DNA from 4 places in the Paenibacillus sp. p3-SID867 genome. Region 2 is predicted to be linked to each of the others. Evidence: riboswitches for the same ligand, from Rfam matches in the RefSeq annotation. Region 2 holds a riboswitch; each other region holds the start of a gene.
The links. Region 2 has a riboswitch for ZMP and ZTP ahead of purT (phosphoribosylglycinamide formyltransferase 2). Riboswitches for the same ligand answer to the same signal wherever they lie in the genome.
Positions count from the first base shown of each region.

Region 1: linked by a shared signal. The riboswitch ahead of M4D81_RS11270 (DJ-1/PfpI family protein) and the one ahead of purT (phosphoribosylglycinamide formyltransferase 2) in region 2 are both predicted to bind ZMP and ZTP.
Region 3: linked by a shared signal. The riboswitch ahead of rpiB (ribose 5-phosphate isomerase B) and the one ahead of purT (phosphoribosylglycinamide formyltransferase 2) in region 2 are both predicted to bind ZMP and ZTP.
Region 4: linked by a shared signal. The riboswitch ahead of M4D81_RS32525 (GNAT family N-acetyltransferase) and the one ahead of purT (phosphoribosylglycinamide formyltransferase 2) in region 2 are both predicted to bind ZMP and ZTP.

Region 1 is NZ_JAMBDM010000004.1:464,657-470,761, forward strand. Features, by position in the region: gene M4D81_RS11260 (ABC transporter permease) at 1-36, opposite strand, end outside; gene M4D81_RS11265 (helix-turn-helix domain-containing protein) at 338-2,584, opposite strand; gene M4D81_RS11270 (DJ-1/PfpI family protein) at 2,900-3,511, opposite strand; ZMP/ZTP riboswitch at 3,572-3,653, opposite strand; gene M4D81_RS11275 (hypothetical protein) at 3,821-4,588, opposite strand; gene M4D81_RS11280 (carbohydrate ABC transporter permease) at 4,821-5,786, shown strand; gene M4D81_RS11285 (carbohydrate ABC transporter permease) at 5,783-6,105, shown strand, end outside.
Region 2 is NZ_JAMBDM010000003.1:537,235-543,339, reverse strand. Features, by position in the region: gene M4D81_RS08720 (response regulator) at 1-681, opposite strand, end outside; gene M4D81_RS08715 (MATE family efflux transporter) at 880-2,238, opposite strand; gene purT (phosphoribosylglycinamide formyltransferase 2) at 2,562-3,722, opposite strand; ZMP/ZTP riboswitch at 3,806-3,886, opposite strand; gene M4D81_RS08705 (PAS domain-containing sensor histidine kinase) at 4,140-5,582, shown strand; gene M4D81_RS08700 (YdcF family protein) at 5,593-6,105, opposite strand, start outside.
Region 3 is NZ_JAMBDM010000016.1:12,670-18,774, forward strand. Features, by position in the region: gene upp (uracil phosphoribosyltransferase) at 1-277, opposite strand, end outside; gene M4D81_RS26440 (serine hydroxymethyltransferase) at 621-1,871, opposite strand; gene M4D81_RS26445 (TIGR01440 family protein) at 1,963-2,547, opposite strand; gene rpiB (ribose 5-phosphate isomerase B) at 2,629-3,093, opposite strand; ZMP/ZTP riboswitch at 3,208-3,289, opposite strand; gene M4D81_RS26455 (low molecular weight protein arginine phosphatase) at 3,381-3,968, opposite strand; gene M4D81_RS26460 (manganese efflux pump MntP) at 4,022-4,585, opposite strand; gene M4D81_RS26465 (L-threonylcarbamoyladenylate synthase) at 4,668-5,834, opposite strand.
Region 4 is NZ_JAMBDM010000031.1:15,875-21,979, reverse strand. Features, by position in the region: gene M4D81_RS32530 (MBL fold metallo-hydrolase) at 1-804, opposite strand, end outside; gene M4D81_RS32525 (GNAT family N-acetyltransferase) at 1,055-2,155, opposite strand; ZMP/ZTP riboswitch at 2,207-2,288, opposite strand; partial or broken gene M4D81_RS32520 (group II intron maturase-specific domain-containing protein) at 2,730-2,975, shown strand; gene M4D81_RS32515 (aminoglycoside phosphotransferase family protein) at 3,182-4,054, opposite strand; partial or broken gene M4D81_RS32510 (DoxX family protein) at 4,251-4,406, opposite strand; gene M4D81_RS32505 (hypothetical protein) at 4,931-5,179, opposite strand; gene lepB (signal peptidase I) at 5,459-6,100, opposite strand.

The DNA of each region.
Region 1 (6,105 bases), on a different contig from region 2:
CTGTGCATCTGCAGGTACTGGGATTGCGCTGCTCATACGAGCCACTTGGGTCACCCTCCTTCGCTTTGTGTTGATCCCAAGTCTAGGGCCGACAACGCCATCCGATCAATAAACAAGATTCTCCGAATCAACGTATTTCCGCGAACAGTGGAACGTAAGGTCCGACAGGCCGTAAGGGCGAATAAACCTTTTTCCGTGGCTAAACCTATCTCCGTTTACAGCAAAAAGCCCGCGGGACGGTTCATCCGCAGGACTCTTTTGCTTGGTTATATATGCATGACCTGGTCAGAAGGATTCTCTACTTGATTCAGTACGCATGAAGCAGTTAGAAGGATCGTTAGTTCCCGTAATTCTGCTGCTTATAAGCAGCCTGCTCACGGTAATCCCCCGGTGACATCCCCATCAGCTTTTTAAACATCCGGCCAAACGAGATGGCATTGGAATACCCAACTTCGGTCGCGATATCTTGTACAGGCAGCATGGTCTCCTCGAGCAGCTTCCGGGCATGGTTCATCCGCAGCTCAATTAAATAATCCACGAATTTCTGGCCGGTCTCCTCCCGGAACAGCTTGCTCAGCGTCTTCCAGTTCATATTGAAGCGTTCGCTTAAATAATTGAGAGACAGATCCGGATTGCTCGAGTTCTGCTCCATAAACAAGCGCACCTTCTGAATCGTGTCCGCATGATTCCGGCCCTCCATGAGAGCGAGCATACTGTCGTACAGAGCGGATAAAGCCTCCCCGAACTCCTGTTCCAGCTGCTCCAATGTATCGGATGATTGAAGCGCGTTCCGTAACGCAGGCTGCCCCTCTGTCAGCCACAAATCCTGAAATTCTTTTGCCATGCACGACATCTCACGTCCGAGCGAGTACATCATGTAATCCACCAGGTTCACCACGCCGTCCCGGTCCAGCATGTTTTGTCCAATGTTAAGGATGAGGGCATTGTATTTCTCCTGCCAATCCCTGTTGCCGAGCCGGAAGGATTGAGCCATCGAACGGATCAGGTTCAAGAAATCAAAGGCATGGCCCCGCTCCTCCCCGGATACTTGGGTGTAATGAATGATTCGGTTCTCACCGAGGATCATTTTGTATTTCAATGCGGTGCGTGCCTGATCATAGGAGTCCGGGATATCCGTATATCGCTCTGTTTTCTCCCCCATACCAACGGTTATGGTCAGCTTCAGATGCTGCTCCACCCACTGGCGGGTCTGCTCAAGCAGCGTGACCACATGCTGTGCTGCGTCCTGGTCGTCCGCCATCGTCATCACGCCCAGCTTCGAAGCGGATATCCATTCTGTCCAAACACTCGTTTCCTGCCCGGCTGCAATTTCTTGAACGACACTTTTGAGGGCAAATTTGATCAAATACTGGTCCTGCTGCGGGTACTGCTCGCAGAACAATGGATATTTATCGATTTCGATGACATTGACGATCTGTGATTCGGACAAGTCCGGCAGTCCCATGACGTCCCGCTGCTCATTCCACTGCTCCATATGGGACGGGTACTGCCCCTCCATCAGCTGCTGGAACAGATACGCTCTGCGCAGCAGCAAATCCTCCCGATGCTGCTGTTGAAAGCTGCTCGCCTGTTCCAGCATACTTTCGAGTGCCGATTCGATAAATGCGAACTCATCCTGTTTGCTGTTATGGATCAGCGCGCTCGTTTTAGACTGTGAATAGTTATGAATCCGGGACACGATGGCTTCAATCGGCTTATAGTTTCGGCGCGTAACCACTACGATCCAGACGACCCCGGCAACGCACATGAGCAAGCCAACGATAAACCAGATATTGTACAGCTGGCTGACGATACCGACCACTCTGCCTTGGGTAAGACCTCCCTCATATACCCACCCGGTATAAGGCGAAATCGCCTTGGAGACAAGCTCCCCACTCTCTGCCATGGAGGTACCGGGGAGCATGGACTGCCCCTGCGTATCCTTCATATGAATGAAACTAACATCGGGATTTACCATGCCCTGAATCATGTTTTGTATGGCGTCCACCTTGATATTAACGGCAATAACGCCTTTCCCATGGGTAACGAAGGGTGCATCTCGCACCAGGGTCACCACATGCTGCATACTGTTGAAGCTGAACTCCCGGAAATTCCGCATCGCACTCCACTTTGCTTCACTATTGACCTGGCCCAAATAAGGCTTGAGAAAGTCATAATCCGCATAATCCTGCAAGTTGAACGAGGACGAAGTACTCAACACGAACTCATCCTGGGTCCGCACGAGCACCATGGAATCCACAAGCGGATTGGACACCTTGAACTGCTTCATGGCCTTCACCGCCTGCATGTTCAAATAGACGTTGTCCTGATCCTCATGATTGAAAAATCCCGACATATCGGGGTTGAACAACAATTCCTGCACGAGCATCTGATCGATGGCCTTCAGCGAGTTGTCCACCGAACGCATCGCCTGATGAATCATCGTCTCATTGGCCTGAATCGCACCTTGCCGAGACTGTTCCCCGAGCATCTGGAAAAAGACAAAAAACACAAATGAAATCACGATAAAGAAGACCGGCATATACGATAAAAGCTGACGGTAAAACCACGCTTTTCTTCCCATAGGCATCCCCCTAAAGCGAATAATTCCTTATCTCATCGTCGATTTGAAGTAATTTCATCATAGAAGAATGAGCGGAGTTTACCAACACTTTTTTAAAGAGCGGAAGAAAAACAAGTCTAAAGCATCACGACTTCCATAGCATGGACGTGGTCATTAAACATATGTGATTTGAAAGCAATGAAGGGAGTTAACAAATTCAAAAAACTATTTGATTTTATGTTACATAATCTTGAAAAGACTATTTGTACTCCTCTTATAGATTTTTAACAAGTGCACAGCCGGCTGACATGCGCTTGAAGAACACGAACAATCATCTTATCCTCCTTTTGAAGAATAGTGCATATACACGTCTCTTAAGTTACCTGCTTTATAATATGGATACTCCATCTTCTGCTGAACTTGAAGAACTGTCTCCTTGGTCGTCAACATTTCGACCAAGTATAGCCCCAAGTCGATGGAAGCCGTAACCCCCGCACCAGTTACCGTATTACCATCACGCACAACACGAGCAGAAATCACTTCCGCACAATAAGGAGCCAGTAAATCATATGCTGATGAGTTGGTAGTAGCCCTTTTCCCATTCAGGAAACCAGCTGCGCCCATTAGCAAAGCCCCAGTACAAATAGAAATCGCATACGGTACAAGCTCCGCTGTCCGAACCCAGCTCATGAAATCCTCATCAAATCGAAGCGTTCTGGTTGATAAGCCCCCAGGGAAAAACACTAAATCAAATTCACCTAAATTAGGCAACACCGCATCGGACTTCATTTTAAGCCCCCGGTCATCCGTGATCTCCGGCCTGTCTGCACAAAACGTCCATGATACGTTTTCCTTCGCTTTCAGGATCGCTAGCCAGGTCACTGCTTCATAAAATCCAGCTAAGTCCATGCTTGTCATTCCATCGAATAACACAAACGCTATTTTCATCGCCGCTACCAGTCCTTTCATTCCTTGAAAAATAAATAAAGCGCTTGATCAAAAGATCAAACACTTTGCCCAGGCGTACGGCATATAAAATATGTGCTTCCTCGTGGTTCAATCCACTTTTACGCCAGTCACACATACCAGATATTTAATACTTAATATACATGATCTTTGTTCACATTGTAAATATATGGATTAAAGTAAAGAAGGAGCACCTGCCGCAGCAAACTGCTCCTTGTAAATTGACCTACTTCTCCCGTTAGTTGGGAAAACCATGCCTGCCAGTAATCAAAACATAACCGTTGACGATCCTTAGTCCTCTTGGAGAGAATTATGTCCTGTAAAATCCTCTTGGATCTTTTTCATTCTTTCAAGGTGTGGTTTCAACTGCCGTAGTATCTCCGCTTTATGTGACTCTATTTGATCTTGGAAAAACATGTGATGTGCGTCATCCTTAATCGACGTAATCGTTTCGTTTAACGCGCGGAGCTCAGTCGCCAATGAGCGCAAGGTTTCTCTAGTCTTGGCGTCTATTGTTTTAGGATTAGACTTCCAATACAAATAGCTTATATGGTATAACGGTGGCCATGTCCTTGCCTGAGTTGCAAGATAAAACATATCCTGCTGCATATTCGTTGTCATTGCCGTATTATTAACTGAAAGCTGAGGAACAGCATTGTTTCTGAAGGTATCGCTAAATTCAATGATTGTTAACAGTTGCTCATCGATTTCTTCCGCTTGGATCTTCGCCTTATCGATCAATTGCCGAATCTTAGCAGGATCTTCATTTTCCTTCGACTCACTAATTGCCATTAAAGTGTCAGCAAACGGATTCATTTCAGAAGCGTGCTTTACTAAATAGACAAATGCCGAGTCGTTCTTCTGCTGATACAGTGAATAGAGATCATTGTATTTTACAGATGATTGGTTTTCCAAATGTTTGTACATCGCAGCGTTTATTAATATGAAAATAATAAGTATTAGTACGTAGATCTTTATGTGCTTGGGCAAAGGGGACTTCCTTTCTGAAACATTTAATTGTCCTGGTAGCGTAAAACATTCAAAAGAATAGTTTAGCATGGAATTCATCACCCATAAATGGATAATATATTCCACTAAACTGCCCGTTTGCTTTAATGGGATGCCAAGATGGATTGACCTTAGGCAACCTTGTTATCGGGCATGTATTCACTTTCTCCTGAACTCACTCCTTAATCATTCAATAATGAAAGAATTTGTGCATCTTTCGCCTACAGGCCTGATTTTCATCAGGATACAATGGAAGCTATCAATAGGCGAGAGGTGATTAATCATGAATGCACAAACGGCACAGCCGGTGGGCAAGGCCAAGCTGGACAAGAATATGAAAGCGGTTGCCAAAACACTCAAAGGGCGCTGGAATGCTCCGTTAGCCGGCTACCTGTTCATCGCTCCCTGGCTGCTGGGCTTTCTTATTTTACAGCTGTGGCCCATTATCCAGTCCTTCTATTTATCCTTCACCGAGTATTCGCTGCTGGAGCCGGCCCGCTGGATCGGACTTGAGAACTACCAGGATATCGCTCACGACCGGCTCTTCTTCAATTCGCTGAAGGTGACATTTCTGTACGTGATCGCTTCCGTGCCGCTGAAACTGCTGGTGGCGCTGGCTGTAGCCCTGCTGCTGAACCGGAACATCCGGGGCATATCCTTTTACCGGACCATCATTTACCTGCCCTCTCTGATCGGCGGGAGCTTGGCGGTGGCCGTGCTATGGCGCAATATTTTCGGTTTGAACGGCTTCATTAATCAGCTCGTGATTTGGGTCGGGATCGCCCCCAAAAACTGGATCGGCACCCCCTCCACCGCCCTCGGCACCCTGGTGCTGCTGACGGCCTGGCAGTTCGGTTCATCGATGATTATTTTCCTTGCCGGTCTCAAGCAAATCCCAAGTGAGCTGTATGAGGCCGCCTCCGTGGACGGGGCCTCGCCGCTCCGCAAGTTCATCCGGATTACCCTGCCCATGTTGTCCCCGGTCATCCTGTTTAATCTGATCATGGGCATCATCAACGCATTCCAGATGTTCACTTCGGCTTTTGTTGTCACGAATGGAGGACCGGTCAATTCAACCGAGATGTTTGCCCTGTTCCTGTACAATAAAGCCTTTGGTTCCCTGCAGATGGGCTACGCCTCGGCCCTGGCCTGGATATTGCTCGTTATTATCGGCATCGCCACGGCGCTTAATTTTGTCGCGTCCAAATACTGGGTCTTCTACGAAACCGAAACGGAGGGCCGCAAATGACAGGTTCACATAATAAACAAAACTGGCTGGTCCATATGGTGATGATTGCATTCTGTTTCGTGATGTTTTATCCCGTGCTTTGGTGGATCGGAGCCTCCTTCAAATCAACACCGGAAATCAGTCTACCCACCCTGTTCCCTAAAGTATGGTTGTGGCAAAATTATACGGAAGGCTGGATGGCACTGCCCAAGTATACATTTACACGCTTCTTTATGAACAGCCTCAAGCTCAACGTGGCGACCACAATCATTCATGTCATTTCAGCCAGCCTGGTGGCTTTCGGCTTCGCCAGGCTGACCTTCCCGCTGAAGGGGTTATG
Region 2 (6,105 bases):
TGAGGGATCCAGAAGCTCCTTAGCGATGTTCAGCATGGCATGCAGCATTAAATCCAAGTCTCCAGAATGGCGTAGGGAGGCTGAGGACGTTTGCTCCTTATCAACAGAAGCGGGATATAAGGCCATAACCGCAGCAAGGTAACAACCTCCATTCAAAGATAATTCGTAATTTCGAATCTTCTCCTCAACAATCGAGCGGGGTAATTTCCGGGTGAGCAGCGACGCAAGAAACGATTCCCGAAGCAATGGCAGGCTCGTGCGGTAATGCTCCTTCAACTGGCGCACATCCTCGCGCTCTGCAACCTCCAAATCGATCTTGTCCTTGATCTTCCTCAATAGCTCCATAAAGCTTTCGGCTGAGAAAGGTTTAAGCAAATACTCGTCCACGCTGAGCGTAATCGCTTGACGGGCATAATCAAATTCATCGTATCCGGTTAAGATCACGATTTTGCACAGCGGCTGAAACTCTCTGAGCCATGAGGCCAGCTGGAGCCCATCCTGAAACGGCATACTGATATCGGTAATGACAACTTCCGGCTCCAATCGCTCCGCAAGCTCCACAGCCTCTCTCCCGTTCTCCGCCGTTCCCTCGATCGTGAATCCGCAGGCTTCCCACTGGATTTCCTGCACGAGTCCCTCTCTTACGTCGGCTTCATCGTCCACTAACAGCACTTTGTACAAGGCAACCCCTCCTGTTCTAATCTGTCAAATTAGTTAAAAGAATCTAATGTGATCTTACCGCGGCCCATCCAAATTTGGAATGCATCATTTACACGCTGCTTTGAGGCAAAAAAAAGAACGAATGCATGGCTCTTGAACAACAGAGTGATTTCTGTTCGTTAAGTCATGATTCGTTCTGAACTCGATTGTATAAAATCCTTACGCCTGGGCCGGTATGGAGACGGGATTAGCAGGCGTGCCTAACCTTTTGATGCTCAGGTAGTAGGCAATGCCGAGTGGGATGACGGCTCCGAGCCAAGCCAGCGGGTTCGCCAGACTTGCGCCGAGGAACCCGATCTGCGCGGTCAGGAAGATGGCAGCCAATACCCGCATGATCAGTTCCATGATGCCGGCTACGGTTGGGATAAAGCTCTGTCCCAGTCCCTGCAGCGTGAAGCGGTAGATGAACAGCAGCGAGAGAAGCAAATAGGTGCTTCCGTTCGATAAGAAATACAGCCTGCTAAGGGACAGCAATTCTTCCTGTCCTTGACCGACAAAGAGGCTGACGGCTGCAGGACCCGCGAATATAACCAGCAACCCCACGGCGATGCTGAAAGATCCCGAGACCCATATACATTGTTTAACTCCAAGCTTAATTCGGTCTATGCGATTCGCACCGAAGTTCTGGGCCGCAAAAGTCGCCATCGTAATGCCAAAGGAACTCATGGGCTGCGTAGCGAGCATGTCAATCTTCTGAGCAGCAGTATATGCGGCTACGGCTGTTGCCCCAAGTCCGTTAAGCGTAATCTGAAGAATGATGGCACCGATTGCAATGATGGAGGCTTGGAAGCCCATCGGGAAACCGACCCACATATGCCGGTGTATAAATGTCCAATCGATGGACCAATCAGCATTCTTGAACTGCAGAAGCGGAACCTTTTTATGAATGTATAACAAGCAGAGCAGGCAGGAGAATAGCTGCGATACCACCGTGGCAAGCCCTGCTCCGGCTACTCCCATCTTGAATACGAGAATAAATAACAGATCGAGTACGATATTCAGAATGCTTGCGACCACCAAGAATAGAAGCGGTGTCCGGCTGTCCCCAAGCGCTCTGAGCAAGTTCGCCAGCAAGTTGAACAGGACGGCTGCCCCAACACCCCAATTAATGACGATTAAGTACGAATAAGCATCATCCAGGATTTCTGCCGGCGTGTTCATCATGACGAGGACAGGCCTCGTGAATATGACACTCACAATGGTCAGAAAAACCGTGAATACAAGGCTAATCCATATACTCGTTCCCACGCTTTTGCGAACGCCCGCGATATCCTTCGCGCCAAAACGCTGGGCCGTTATGATGGATAAACCTGCGGTCAAGCCTTGGGCAAAGCCAATGACAAAAAACAAAATACTGCCCGTCGAGCCAACGGCCGCAAGTGCGTTCACACCAATGGTGCGCCCCACAATCAGGGTATCCGCCATATTATAAAATTGTTGAAAAATATTTCCGATCAAAAGCGGGATCGTAAACATGATGATCAGCTTGATCGGACTTCCTTGCGTCATGTCTCTCATGTAGATTCTCCTATGCCGTCATAAACGTTCCTCTATATATTTATTAGATAATATAACGCTATAAACTGTGCCTATAGAGCAGCACCTTGAAAACATTATAATGGGTGAGGGTCGTTTGTATTCTTGTGTATCTTATCATGAAAGAACATAAATTTCTGCATATTTATCATCAAAACCACTAACAAAACTAAGTCACTATGGTCAGAACAGTTCATACCGGATTTTGATCCGCGAAATCATTTCAATGAAAAAGATCAACCAGTTAATCGGTTGACCTTTTTTTCAGAAGATTATGGATGCACCACCCTAAGAATCGGTAATGATTAGGCTTCCTCAATAGCAAGCTCATCCAAAGCCTGCTTCGCACGCGAACGCGCTTCCTCTACTGTGCCGGCGGTTGACAACGCAACTGCGACCCGTCTTCCAACCTTGGTCACCGGTTTCCCAAAAATGCGCAGCTGCGTATTCGGAACAGCCAGTGCTTGCTCGGCACCGGTAATTGTGTAGTTCTCCAGCTCTCGCGCCGCTTTCAGCGGACGGCTGGCTCCAGGCGTTATTAATTCGATCTCCGGGATCGGAAAACCAAGAATGGCACGGACGTGAAGCGCGAATTCAGATAAATTTTGCGTCACCAGCGTAACCAAGCCGGTATCATGCGGTCGCGGAGACACCTCGCTAAAATACACTTTATCCGCAGCAAGGAACAATTCAACACCAAACAAACCATATCCGCCAAGCTCGTCGGTAATCGTCCTTGCAATATATTTAGCTTCCTCCATTTGCTCATCGGACATGTTGTGCGGCTGCCAGGATTCGATATAGTCCCCGCTCTCCTGAATATGACCGATTGGCGCACAGAAGCTTGTTCCATTGACGGAGCGAACGGTCAAAAGCGTGATCTCTGACTGGAACGTAATGAATTCCTCAATGATCACTCTGCCGTTCTGCACGCGGCCGCCTTCCATCGCGATGTTCCAGCAGGACTCGATATCCCCTTCGCAGCGGCATACACTCTGGCCTTTGCCTGAGGAACTCATCAGCGGTTTAATCACGCACGGAAAGCCCATATCCAGGACAGCCTGTTTAAATTCCTCATAAGTATCGGCAAATCGATAGCCTGCAGTAGGCAGTCCCAACTCCTCGGAAGCCAACCGGCGAATCCCTTCACGATCCATCGTAAGCTTCGCAGCTCTGGCAGTAGGAATAACCCGGTACCCCTCTTCCTCCAGTCTAACCAGCTCCGAAGTAGCGAGCGCCTCGATTTCGGGTACGATCAGGTCCGGCTTCTCCAGCTCGATGATTGCGCGTAATTTCTCCCCATCCAGCATATCGAGGACATGGCTGTGATCGGCAACATGCATGGCAGGAGCGTCGGCATAACGATCGACCGCTACGGTTTCAACACCCAGTCTCTGGGCCTCAATCACGACTTCTTTTCCGAGTTCTCCCGAACCTAGCAGCAGTATTTTCTTCGTTTTTAACATCGTTGTTTTATCCCCTTTTCGTAGTTTCAGAGACTTATAAAAAAGCAGAAAATAATAAAGAGGTAAGGGAAATAAGCTTCCCTTACCTCTGCCCAGGCGTACGGCCGTCGTCATCTATGTGCTCCCTCATGGTCCCCCATGCTACGCCAGTTACACATAAACCTATACATTGTTATTTAAATCATACTTAATCTTCCCGTTAATTGCAATATCACCGTAAGGCGACATTAGGATTTAGACTTCAGCATATCGATAGCATCCTTCAGCGATTGCGAAAGCCACTTCTTGGGATGGATTTATCGCCAAAACGAGAAATTTCGTTAAAGATCTATCGCTTTAAAGGATTGATGAATGATAGGGTCCAACATATAATATGGATAAATTCATTCCTGTCAGATATTTGAAAGGAGACTTGCTGTGCTGCCCTATTCCAACCCCAATCATGATTTTGCCTTTGAACAAGCCGTAATCGGAATGGCATTGATATCGCTTGATGGTTCGATTCTTAAGGTCAATTCGGCACTAAGTGATCTATTGGGATATTCACAGCAGGAGTTAACTGCCGGGGCGTCACAAGAAGATAGCAGCATCCGCGCCTTATTGAATCAAGTGGTTTGGAACACAAGAGCCACTCAAGATCAACAGCAATCCATAACCCAGTTTGAATATGTTTACCACCATCCATCCGATCGTGAAGTACACCTCAGTTTACGTATCAGCGTTAAGGAGGAGCTGGCGCAGAGTTTCCGTGGCTACTTGGTACAGTTTGAAGATCGAACCTTGTTGAGACAGCTCATGAAACAGCTGGAGCGGAAAGAACAGAAACTCAACGAGAAGGAAAATTCGTTTCTGCAGCTGCTGGATGGGCTTCCCCTCTCCGTACTCATCACAAAAAAGGGTATTGTCCACTATGTTAATTCTGCCGCGCTCAGACTTGTTAATGCTGCGCATCCCCGCGACGTCCTCGGGATTTCAACCGACGTGGTAGTCGACGCATCGTACCATAACAAACTGATGAAACGCAGGGCAAAATATGCCGAGAGCGGAGAGATCGGAAGCGTCGATTATCTGATACGCTGTCTGGACGGGCAGGAGAAAATGGTCACGGGATTCACGTTGACCATAAATTATGAAGGCGAAAAAGCGGCGGTCGGAATCTTTAAAGACATCACAGAGCAGCAGATGGAAGAAGATCGCGTGATGCAATCCGAGAAGCTGACCACCGCCGGCCAGTTGGCCGCCGGCATTGCCCATGAAATTCGAAATCCTTTAACTTCGATTAACGGATTCGTAAAATTGCTGCGATCTGCGGAACGCAGCAACGAGCTCTATTTTGAAATCATTGAATCGGAGCTCAAACGCATCGAGCTCATTGTCAATGAACTCCTGGTGCTCTCGAAACCGCAGAGTGTCCATGTCAGCGGACCCATCGACGTGTTTGCCATTATGGAACAGATCATTACGCTTATGAAGGTTCAAGCAGCCCTCAAAAATATCGAGATCATCCCTCATTATCCGATGGCACCGGTCTTCGTCCAGGGTGAAGTAAACCAGCTCAAGCAAGTGTTCATCAATCTGCTGAAAAATGCCATGGAAGCGATGAATCAAGGCGGTACCATTACCCTGGACATTTTGCACAACGCTCAAGAGGTTCAAATCATCGTGCAGGACGAAGGGATTGGCATGACGCAGGAGCAAATCCAATCCCTGGGACAGCCCTTTGTTACGACCAAAGACACCGGGACGGGACTGGGACTGATGATTACCAAGAACATTATTCATAATCATGGCGGTACGATGAACGTAGAGAGCATACCCGATTATGGGACAACCTTTACGATCCATTTACCGGCTTTATAACGCATACATATTATCGGAATGGTGAAGCCAGTTGATAGCCGATGTAATAAAAGACTTCTCTGATTAAAAAAGGAACTTTGCTTCTCAGGCTCTGATACGCACTCCGGGCTGTGGGCGAAGGATTGGCTTCCAATCCCATGTCTTCCGCCATCATCATCGCCCGCTTCATATGCAGCGGGTCACTTACAATGAGGTAAGAGGACAGCCCTGCTGAATCTCCTACCTTATTGGCAAAGTGCAGATTCTGCTCCGTGATCGTCGAAGCCGACTCGACAAGGATGTCACTCTCTGGAACACCGTGCTCGATGGCATACTGCCTGGCAACTTCCGATTCGGCAAGTTCATCCTCCGAACTGCGTCCGCCTGTAAATATCAGCTTGTCTACGTACTGCCGGTTATACAGCCATAGCGCATGATCAATGCGTCCCTGAAAAACAGGGGATGGCTTCCCTTCCCATACAGCAGCCCCCAGCACGATGGCTGCATCAGACGGAATATTGGCTGTTCTTTGCGCATAATTCCA
Region 3 (6,105 bases), on a different contig from region 2:
GAAGCAGCTTGACAACGCCGTCCAGCATGCCCAGACCGGCGCGCAGGATCGGAACCAAGCCGAGCATGCGGCCGGAAATGACTTTCCCTTGGGTTTCAGCTACCGGCGTCTGCACGGATATCGATTCAAGAGGAACCTCCCGCGTAATTTCATAAGCCATCAAAGTCGCGACTTCGTCTACCAATTCGCGAAAGTCTTTTGTGTTAGTCCGCATATCGCGGATGAATGTAAGTTTGTGTTGAATCAACGGGTGATCACAAATCACCAATTTTCCCATGTCTGGTCCCTCCGGTTTGAGTACAAATGTTATTTCAATATGGGCGTAAATATTTGTGAGCTCCATAAATCCTGTCTATTATATCATTCCCTATAGTCAATTGACACCTGCACGGGTCATGTTTTATTCCATGAGTTTTTGACCTTATAACGGAATCGGATCTTCTTCTGCCCTAGACCTAGGTTTTCCATTCTCGCCTATATTGATGCTAACCGCGAAAGGGCCTGACTGGGAAAATGAGAGCATAGCAATCTGGCCAGAATGTTCATAGCTCCTAAGAGGACCCCACCTGCATCAGGCGGGGTCCTCTTATCATAGGCTTCTTATGCGAAGGAAACTGTGATTAATATTTCATTTCAGCATAGAGAGGGTATTGATCTGTAAGCTCAGCCACCAAACGGCCTGCTTTTTCAAGCGTTGCCTCGTCTTTCGGCTGCTTCAAAGTCATGGCAATAATTTTCGCGATGGTAACCATCGCTTGCTCATCCATACCGCGGGAAGTAACCGCAGGGGTACCAATACGGATACCGCTCGTTACGAACGGGCTGGTCGGATCAAACGGGATGGCATTCTTGTTCACGGTAATCCCGATGGAGTCCAGAACTTTCTCCGCGTCTTTGCCGGTGATGTCCAGATTACGGGTATCCACCAGCATCAGGTGGTTATCGGTTCCGCCGGAAACAATGTTCAGGCCTTCCTCGATCAGGGTATCGGCCAGCACTTTCGCATTCTTCACGACATTCTCTGCATACGTCTTGAAAGACGGATCCAAGGCTTCGCCAAGCGCAACGGCTTTGGAAGCAATCACATGCATGAGCGGGCCGCCTTGGGAGCCGGGGAATACCGCTTTATCAATCGCTTGCGCCCAAGCTTTTTTGCACAGAATCATACCGCCGCGAGGCCCGCGAAGCGTCTTATGCGTCGTTGTCGTTACAAAATGGGCATGCGGAACCGGATTCGGATGAAGACCTGCTGCAACGAGTCCTGCAATATGAGCCATGTCGACCATGAACAACGCGCCTACGTCATTGGCGATGGCAGCAAGCTTTTCAAAATCAATAATGCGAGGATAGGCACTTGCACCCGCCACGATCAGACGAGGGCGATGCTTGAATGCCGCTTTGCGGACTTCGTCGTAATCGATAAGGAACGTGTCTTCTTGCACGCCGTAGGCAACGAAATTGTACAGAAGACCAGAAGCGTTAACCGGGCTTCCGTGAGTCAAATGGCCGCCATGGGCCAGGTTCATGCCGAGCACGGTATCTCCGGGCTTCAGGGCTGCCAAATATACCGCCATGTTCGCTTGGGCACCGGAGTGCGGCTGAACGTTGGCATGCTCGGCTCCGAACAATTCTTTGGCGCGGTCACGGGCGATATCTTCCACGATATCCACACGCTCACAGCCACCGTAATAGCGTTTGCCAGGGTAGCCTTCCGCATATTTATTCGTCAGCACCGTCCCCATTGCTTCCATAACCGCTTCGCTGACAATATTCTCAGAGGCAATCAGCTCAATGTTGCTACGTTGACGCTTCAGCTCCAAATCCATCGCTTCCAATACAGCCGGGTCACTCTTCCGCAAATGTTCCATCATGTTCATATCCTCCCATAATCCATCGTTATTTTTTCTTGCAAATTTAAAAACTACAAGTAGTCATCATTGAAAAAGCGAGTTCTCATTCGAATCAATCGCACAGCGTGGAATCATCACTCTGCTCGAGTCGGTACACCGCACGTTCTCCGCCGATCAGCTTGGGCCGGGTATAAGCCGCAGTTACGCGCGCCTCCCCGATATAACGCTCGGTTGGCCGGAACGGAACCGCCACTCTCCGCAAATGCATGCCGATCAGCGTCTCGCCGATATCGACACCCGCATGGGCTTCAATCGATTCCGCAAGGCAGGGCTCCTTCATGCTGCGGTAAGCTGCGGAAGCCATCGACCCGCCCGCACCCGGAATGGGAACTGCCGCCACTTCCGTCAAGCCCAGTCGCTCGAGCAGCTCGCGTTCCATGACAAGCGCACGGTTCAGATGCTCACAGCATTGATAGGCCACCGCAAAACCGAATTCCGTTTGAGCCTCGGCAATGCCCTGAAGGAGTTGCTGCGCCGTTTCAAGAGCGCCGCCCGTACCGATTCGGCGCCCAACTACTTCACTGGTGCTGGCTCCGATGACCAGCACTTTACCCGGGCCTAAAACGGCCACTTTGGCCAGTTCGCGGACAATACGCGCTGTCTGTTCGTTCAAGGAAACCTTGGAGATATCCGTCATGTCACAGTCCTCCCGATGATTTTTTCACAGAAGATGCTTCAATCCCATATCACGATAGCCGCAGCTGCATTACGCGTTCACTTATCGCGATTCATTCTTCAGGTAACGCTCCTCGATGGCCTTGATCTTGTTCACGCGGCCGACATGGCGCTCGCCATGACTGAAATCCGTCGTCAGCCATGCGCTGACGATTTCGGCAGCAAGTCCGGGACCGACGACACGCTCACCCAGCGCAATCACGTTGCTGTCGTTATGCTCGCGCGTCGCTTTAGCTGAGAACACATCATGTGTCAGCGCGCAGCGAATGCCAGGCACCTTGTTGGCCGCTATGCTCATGCCGATCCCCGTACCGCAGATCAGAATGCCGCGGTCCGCTTCACCCGAGACGACCTTCTCGCACACCGGAAGGGCATAATCGGGATAATCCACGGAATCGGAACAGCCGCAGCCCAGATCCTCCACCTCGTGGCCAAGACCCCGAATGACTTCCATGATCTCCTCTTTCAGACGAATGCCGGCATGATCCGTACCCAATGCAATTTTCATCTATGAAAAACCCCCTCGTATGTTCGCTTTTGCGTTTTAGCTTGTTTCATTATAACCCAAATCGGGCGCAAAAGACGAAAAAAGAGCAGTCGGCGCACGTATTGTGCTCCAAATGCTCTTTGCCCAGGCGACCGGCCGTATATTCCGATGCTCCATCGTGGTTTCATCCACTTCGTCGCCAGTTACACCGGATCATTTGTTTTTCAACTTCATCTTAAAGCAATACCATGCGAAAGGCAAGTGGCTTTTCAGCCCAATGCAAGGCTTCATATCTCTAAAAGCTAGGCTTAGTTATGCCGATCCGCTTCCAGCTTGTCCAAAAGACGGAACAACGCCGTCCGTATCTCTGCGGCCGTCGCTTCATATTCCTCCCGCGAGCCTCCGAAAGGGTCGGAGATATCGAAGCTCGGGATGCGCTGACGCAGCTCGATCAGACGCTCCCGGTCACGGTCGCTGACATCGTGGCCCAGAGATCTGGCCAGCTCAAGCGCTGCATACAGACTATCCTGCTCCCGCAGATCGTCCAGCACCCGGCGGTCATCCTCAACGAACTCTTTCAGCGTGTGCATCTTGTCTGCGGCGTGCGGAAACTGCCTTATAGCATACTGCTTATGCGACTGGGTCAGCGTCAGAATCAGGTCCGCCCATTCTACAAGGTTCGCGGTCAACGGCTTGGACACCAAGCGTTCCTGGATATCCTGGTCTCGCAGGATGGATTCCGCATGATGGGACACCGGCATTCCATCCACGGCCGAGACACCGGCGGACTTCGTTTCCAGCGGAATGCCCCGTTGTTTGGCAAGCTTGCGCAGCATGCCTTCCGCCATTGGACTGCGGCAGGTATTTCCCGTGCAGACAAACAATATATTTTTCACGGTCCGTTCCTCCCGTTCGTAGGTTCTTTGGGGTTATTGTAACAAATATTGCGTCAAAAAATAAACATGGTGCCAAAGATAACCAAAATCAGTCCGCCCAGCATTTCACCGTACTCCCCCAGCTTATTGCTTACCTGACGGCCAAGCAGCAAACCGAGAATGGACAGCAAACCGCCCACGACCCCGAAGGAAATTACGATTAACAGCACATCATCCACAAACATTCCGAGGGAAACGCCTACCGAGAAGGAGTCGATGCTGACGCTAAGCGAAAACAGCAGCATGCCTAAAAATGCGGTAGGATGTATTCGCTGTCCCTCTCCGCCCCGCAGGGCGTTATACATCATATGCCCGCCCAGTAAAAGCAGCAGCCCGCCGGCAGCAAGCCCTGTGACGTGGCCCAGTAACATGCCAACATAGCGGCCGGCAAATAAGCCCAGCAGCGGCATCAGCATGTGAAACAACGCGATCATGAAGCTGATGCCCAGCATATGGCCTAAGCGCATACCGCCTCTCATTCCAACTCCGATTCCAAGCGAAAATGCGTCTAGCCCGAGTGCAACCGCCATCAGCAGAATCGCCGCAAGCTGTCCCGATTGGACAGACGCCTCCAGCATGCCCATTCCCCCAAGTCCCATGGTCTTGTACACCATATGCGGACAAGGGGTAAATGATGCCAACAGCGTTCATGCGGCTGCTTTAATTCACGTCGATGATGTGGTGTCCCGCGGCCTTGAGCAGCCGGTTCATGACGGCTGCTCCGAGGCCCTGCTCCGGGCACGCTTCGGCCAGGATGAAGGTTGCGCCTTCATCATCGAACCGGCGCAGGCCGGCGTACAGCCGGCGGGCCGCTTCCTCCGGCGCGGCCAGGCTGCCGAGCGAGACGGCAACGTCCGCGCGGTAGTGACCGATGTGCTCGTCAAACGACAGCACGCCGGTCACCTCCCCGCGTCGGGCAGCCGCCTCAAGCTCGGCCGCGATGCGTGCCGACACCGCGTCGGCACGCGGGCCCTGCACCACGCACATCGCACCCTTCGGTGCGTAGTGCGTGTACTTCATGCCCGGCGAGCGCGGCGCCGGGCTCTCCGCCTCCCCGGCGGCGCGATGCAGCGCCGGGTCCATGCGCACGCTTGCCGCAACCGCGGCAAGCTGCTCGGCCGTGACGCCGCCCGGGCGGAGCACCGTGACGGCGCCGTCTTCGCCGACTTGCACCACCGTCGACTCGACGCCCACCCCGGCAGGGCCGCCGTCGAGGACGCCGTCGATCGCCCCGGCCAAATCCTCCAGGACATGGCTGGCCAGCGTCGGGCTTGGCCGACCGGAACGGTTCGCGCTCGGCGCAGCCAGCGGACGCCCGGCGGCGCTGATCAAGGCCAGCGCCACGTTGTGATTCGGCATCCGCACGGCAACGGTATCGAGCCCTGCCGTCACACGAGGGGATACGGCACCCGGTTTAACGGGCAGCACCAGCGATAGCGGCCCAGGCCAGAACCTTGCCATCAGCGCCCTTTCTGTCTCATTCACATGACGGACCAAACCGTCAAGCTGAGTTAGCTCTGAAATATGCACGATCAATGGATTGTCCGACGGCCGGCCCTTCGCGGCAAAGACACGCTCGACCGCTTCCGTATTACCGGCGTCTGCGCCAAGCCCGTAGACTGTTTCCGTCGGAAAGGCCACGGTTCCGCCCCGCTCGAGCATCTGCCCCGCTTCCTGCAGCGCCTGCTTCGCCTCCTTCTCCAAACTCAAGCTCTCCCTGGAAAGCGAGTTCGATACATGCCACACCTGGGTTGAATTTGCAGCAGCCTCGCGGAAGCCGTTATCCCGCAGCTGGCTAGGTTCCATGCCATTCCCGTTCTGTTCCATTCCTATCCCAAACTTTCTGTATATGAATTATATAAACTCCAACGCATGTGTTGCCTATGCCCCAAAATAAAAAGCGCTTTTCGTTCTTCAGTCCCGTGCCGGTTCCCATTCAAACCAGTCGCGCCAAAGAGAAAGCACTCTTCTAGAGGTTGTTCAAAAAGTCCGCTTTTGATAAGAAAACCAATCGAGGTCAATTCAGAGCTGAGCGACCGCGATTCGGAAGTAGGTTTTCTTGCGATATAGAATTCCATCAACTCCGTTGATAACTTAT
Region 4 (6,105 bases), on a different contig from region 2:
AAAGAGTTCATCTTCAGAGGGTTTTCGGTTGTGCTCCCTTTCAAAAGCCTCTACCGCCTTCTCCATAGATGCGGATGTCACTGCATTGCTCGTTGAGATGAGCTCTTTCCAATACAGATCCATCTCCGCCGTGTCACAAATGGATTCATGCCCCAGCAGGAAGTGAGTGGCGTCATATTTCCGAATATCCTCGATCATAGGCAATAACAGAGATTGCTTAAAATGATACAAAGAATTTTTCGTTGTGCCATATGCACTATCCCCCAGAAAAAGGACCTTTTCATCCGGAATATATACGATGGTTGAGTCTTCCGTATGCGTGCTTCGAATGGTTTCAAGAACACAAACTTTATATCCTAAGTCGATATGAAGGGATTCCTCAAAAATGATATCCGGCGAAGTTAACTGGAATGTGTCTCTATCCGGTATTTCACTCCTGATGATCTCCACACATAGTGAATCGATCTTTTTGGCATCTGCATATTCTTTGAGAGAACGATCGTCAAACGAAAACCCGCGCCATTCCTGAATGATTTCATTCGTTCGGGTATTAACTATAATTGTTGCTTCAAATTCGTTCATCCCTAGAAAATGATCCCAATGCGCATGCGTAATGACCAAATATTTTATCGGAGGTACGTTTAATTTCCCGATTTCACGCAAGAAGTCCCGTGCGTGCTGAACCGAATTTCCGCCATCGATAACCAGGCTGTATTTGTCTCCGCAAACGAGTCCTAGCGTCGGTCTTTCCTTATTGTTTTGGTTCGTTAGGTAATAGATTGATTCTCTTATTTTATTTAGCATGTCAAATTCTCCTCTAAATTTTATTTGCAACGGCTAAGAGAAAATCTGCATGCTAATTTGGGGCTCGAGTTCGCATATCGATTTTCTCATTTTATTTTGTTACCAATGGAATCGCCTCCCGTGTATTTAACTATCATTTATTTCTTCATGCGCTCGCCGATACCTCAGAGTAATATTTACATTTTATAACATCATCTTCATCATGGAAAGGTACGGTTTGGTTTAAATGGTTTTTTCGAATGGAAATGGTTTATGCTTTTGCGATGATCTCCCTCTCATACAAGTGCGCGCTCCAGGAGCCCGCGTCAAAGCGACCCTGCAACACGAATCCTAGATTTACGTAGTATGAATTTAGTCTTGGGTTGTCGGCCATACAGTCGAGACGAAGCCGGCTTTTTCCATTGGCCCGAACATAACTTTCCGCGTAGCGAATGAGTTCACGGCCAATTCCTTCTCCCTTCCGTTTGTGTGAGACGCATAACCGATGAACATACCCCGCGTCCTCGTGAAATTGCTCTCCCCATATTTCCTCGTATACCCAGTGGACGGAGAGACACCCGACAAGTTCATTCCTTAGAACAGCGACGAACACTTCATTATCACGGACAAATGCATCGACAATCTCGCGTTCGAAGCTTTCTACACGCCATTGCCAGAAGCCATGAACCGAATGAATCCATTGCGCTGCGTCGATAAAAAGGGAGCGAATACCGTCCACATCTTCATATGTTGCCCTAAGGATAGCCAGCGATTCGGAAGGCTCTCGTCTCCAGTCATGCTCCAGCCTCGACGCAGTATCGATCGCCCGTTCCTCCCCGTGAAGCTTTGCGATAAGATGTAGCGCTGCATCTATGCCTGCCGTAACACCAGCCGATGTAATGATTCGGCCATTGTCCACGTATCGGACGTTCTCTATCAGCGTCGCGCTCGCCGGCGCGGCCTCAATAAGTAAATCCATCGCCCGTATATTGGTGGTCACACGTAGTCCTTCGAGAAGTCCGGCCTTGGCGAGCAGCAATGCCCCCGTACATACGGACAGAGTAAATGAAGCACACTGGGAGGTTTCTTTGATCCAATCGGTTAACTTCTCATTATGCATCTCCTTGCGTGCTCCCCAGCCTCCCGGAACGATCAGGATGTCTGGCGTCGGACACTCTGAAGCAGCGAATTCCGGAAGAATCGTCAAGCCGCTAATTGTCCTAATCGGCGTTTTTGATTCCAGAGCGACCGTATAGACCAGAAAGTCCTGTCCCCAGTTACTCGCCACCGCGAACGCGTCGAATGGTCCCGTTACGTCCAATGCATCCACTTGCTCATACACCAGCACCGCTACTTTTTTCACTGCTCCCATCCCAGCACTCTCCTCGAAAAATAGAAAAGCATTTGGTTAAAAATCAACCAAATGCTTTGCCCAGGCGAACGGCTTATTTGACGGATGCGCTCCCCCGTAGTAATCTACGTTCTCGCCAGTTACGCATCCCATATGTTTACTATTTATTATAAGACTGGCGAACGATTGAGATCAACAACATTTTTCAAAATATTCGAACTTAGATAGACTAATCAGAATTCTTGTGGCCTGTTCTAAGCACAGTAATGAACAATCCCACCCGTTGCTTCAACAAACCAAAAAAGGTTCCGCAAATGCAGCTCCTACGCTATCGTTTCCCGTTAGAGAAAGACAGAAAGGATAATTGAAAGCATAAGCAAGCACAGGCTCCCTTTTGTGTTTGCTTATGCTTATTTATTGGTATTTTTCGAATTCATTTTTCAACCAGAGCCTATTGTTCTGAGCAATGTATTGCTCTGATTGGATTAACAACTCCACGAGCTCAGACTTTGTAAGCTTCATATTTCGCCTTCAGTATTGTCCGCTAACTTAATAATCTGAATTTCCTAACTCATAACATAACTACACAATCAGGCTCATGGGCTGGATGGGCTATTTCCGGATAGCTTCTGCCAAGAACCACTGTGAGAGATTCGACCAGTGGATTCGCAGGCGCCTGCGAATGTGCTTGTGGAAACAATGGAAACGGGTACGCACCCGCCTCCGGGAGCTCCGGGCACTGGGTGTGCCCGAATGGGCAGCGTCCAAGATGGCCAACTCCCGTAGAGGTGCTTAGGAAATGTCCCGCAACACGAACAACGCCCTTCCGAACTCCTATTAGGAAGCGAAAGGGCTGATAAATTTACTTACTCGTTATCTGGAGCTTTGTTAACCTTTTGGAACCGCCGTATGCGGACCCGCATGTACGGTGGTGTGAGAAGACGGGGGTTAGTCGCCCCCTCCTACTCGATTTGCCTTTATAATTATTCAACTATCGGATTCGATCTCTATGACACCATTGATACTTAACAGCAAGATTATCAAGCATCATTCTGACAATACTAGGTCGAGCCAGGATTTTGCCTCATGGTACAGAACTGGATTGTTTTCTGGCGTGTAGTAAGCCAACACTGCCACCGCCTGCGATACGACCCATCCGCGGGCTCTTGCCCATGTAGCGTCATCCGTAGGTAGATAATTGCGGAACGCGTCACGTGCTGCCGGCGAGTGTAACTTCCATGCGACCATGACATCGCATGCAGGATCGCCAACGCCCATTGTATCCCAATCAATCACACCGGTGATTCGTTTATTTCGCACAAGCCAGTTACGCATGTCAAGGTCGCCGTGATGCCAAACTGGTGGGCCGCTCCACGGAGGCGCGGCAAGTGCCGATTCCCACACATCAGACACCGCAGCAACATCGCCATCGAACTGTGCCAAACAGTATCGGAACCCCTCATCCCTTTGAGCCAAAGGAATGCCGCGTCCCTGTGGCCCACCCGATGAATCGATTTGTTGCAGCGCTGCAACGAACTCCGAAAGATCACGAGCTGCCTGAATCGCGTCAATCTCCTCTATCGGCACCGTCTCGCCCTCAACCCATGTGTGTATATACCAAAACCACGGATATTCGCTATTCGGGTGCCCTAGAGCGACTGGTACAGGAGCTTCCAGCGGAACCAATGGAGCAAGCTTAGGCAGCCAAGTAAACTCGGGACTTTCTGGTGTCGTAGGCCCTTCCCGCCGCGAGAGCCGAACTAAATATTCGTTGCCTAGCCGAAAGATGGCGTTCACTGTGCCAGCCGGCTCGATCCGTCGCAGGGATAGATCCGCCCAATGGGGAAACTGTGCAACAAGCAGACGACGAACGAGCGCTTCATCAAGTTCCTTTTCGTCGACGTGCATTTTCTCAACCATGATTCGCTACCTCCTCGGTGTTACCATCACATATTTAACAGGGTATCAAAGAAATAATGGAATAGACAGATAATACCTAATTATAGTTAAAGTATACCGCTAATCAGCGGTATCATTGGCACGTAAACCAGCTAGTTCTACTACTTCAATCAACGTTATAGAACATTATCATATCGCCTCTAATCTCTTTATGCCATTAAAGTCTGCGGCTTTTCTGACGCAACGCCCAGGAAGCGATGCCAAGCGCAGCATAGACAAGCGGAAGAATGATATGGAATCCGTAATCGCCGTAATCATTAGCAAACGCATGAGATAAAGCCTCACCCATCATGAGAAAAAAGATACCGCTATAATCAAGGGGCACTGTTATGTCTTTAAACAGCTCCGCCATGTACATTGGTGCAGGGTCTTTATCGGCATTAGCGGCAGCGTTGTTGGAAGTTGATTCATTCTGGAAAATCGGTATGATGTGCGGAGCAGCAAATCTACCGGTAACGATCATTGTCATTTTTGCTATACGTGAACGAATAATGAGTAGTCAAGGGCGTGTCATTAATGCAACCTATATTCGATAACCAGGTTGGGTTGGTACTACCGAAAGTTCATTATTAGATCAGGTTGCTGCTGGCAAGCTGCTTCTTGGTACATCGAATCTTGGGTTCGTCGGATAGCCGACATTCAGATAAACCACTTGTGGGATATAATTTCGCTCAGCTAAACTGCCCGTCGGATTTGATTAAATTGGATGGAAATATAGTTAGACACTTATCTAATCGGTAATCGGCTCATGTTCTTGTCCATTACGGCAATCGGTACAAGTTCTTGTCCTTGGCTCGGGACAAGAACTTGTACCGATAAAATAAAAAAGCTGCTGAATTAGCGACTTTCAATCGGACCATGTTCTTGTCCCTCGACATATTCCCATGGACGTGGCCTTTGATGTTTACTCATAGAATTCCCTTTTTCCCATTTAAGGGCTTGCTGTCTATTACACATGTTAGTTTTTACTACTCTGGCCTCATATTTAGTAGTACCGGCATTTTTATTCCATTTGTTAACTTGGCTGTTTGCTCGTGGAGAAGTACCATTTTTGTTCAATTTACGGCCGCTAATTCCTGTTTTCACAACATCTCCCGTGCTCTTTCAGATATCTCATATCCATGTTGTGTTTTTTGCTCGCCTTACTATTGCCATGAGCTGCTTTTTTAATCGCTTTTCCAGCAGCCTTTATAGAGAAACGTTTTCAAAATAAAAATGGGCGATTAGTTTCCCGGAAGAATACCGGGAAACTAATCGCCGCTTTTCTTTTTACTGACTACTTGACGAAGCTACAACCAAGTGCGTACATCTTCATCGGGTTCAATTAGTATCTCAGAAAACTGGACGATTAATGCTTTATAAGTCTTATTTTTTATATCCTATTACTTTACCTATCAGCTTCTCTCTGGGTACAGTGCCAAAACTAAAACTATCTATGCTTCTCCACCAATTATCGCCTATCAGAAAATAATGTTCACTAGGAATGCTAATTTCCTTGAATTTTTTCGTGAAATATTCTTTAAACCTTGTAGGATCTTTTCCGTTCTCTTCAGCCCAAGCCTTATATTGCTCCTGCGTAAATCCCTTATTTCTTGCGTTACCGTAAAACGCGTCAAGGAGCAAACCATCGATATATATCTGACCATTGTTTACTTTTATTTTTTCCCCCGGCATTCCAACAATTCGTAATATTCTCGTTTCTGATATATTTGAGGATTGCTTCTCCAACTTTTCCTTAGGCGTATTTAGATATACCACGTCTCCTCTCTTGAATTCTTGATGATGAGGATCAACAACAAACTCTCCCCATTCAATTGAATCGTACTCAAATTTCCCCTGATCCATTTCGTCTAGTAGGTTTTCAATGAGAATGGTGTCTTCAGGGATATTACTCATCGGATGGACATAATGCGGAGTCTCCGTATCACTAATTTTTGAGGTTGATTGTTGAACGTTACAACCTGTTATCAAAACTAGAGCAATGACTACGTACCATTTTATCCTCATCAAAC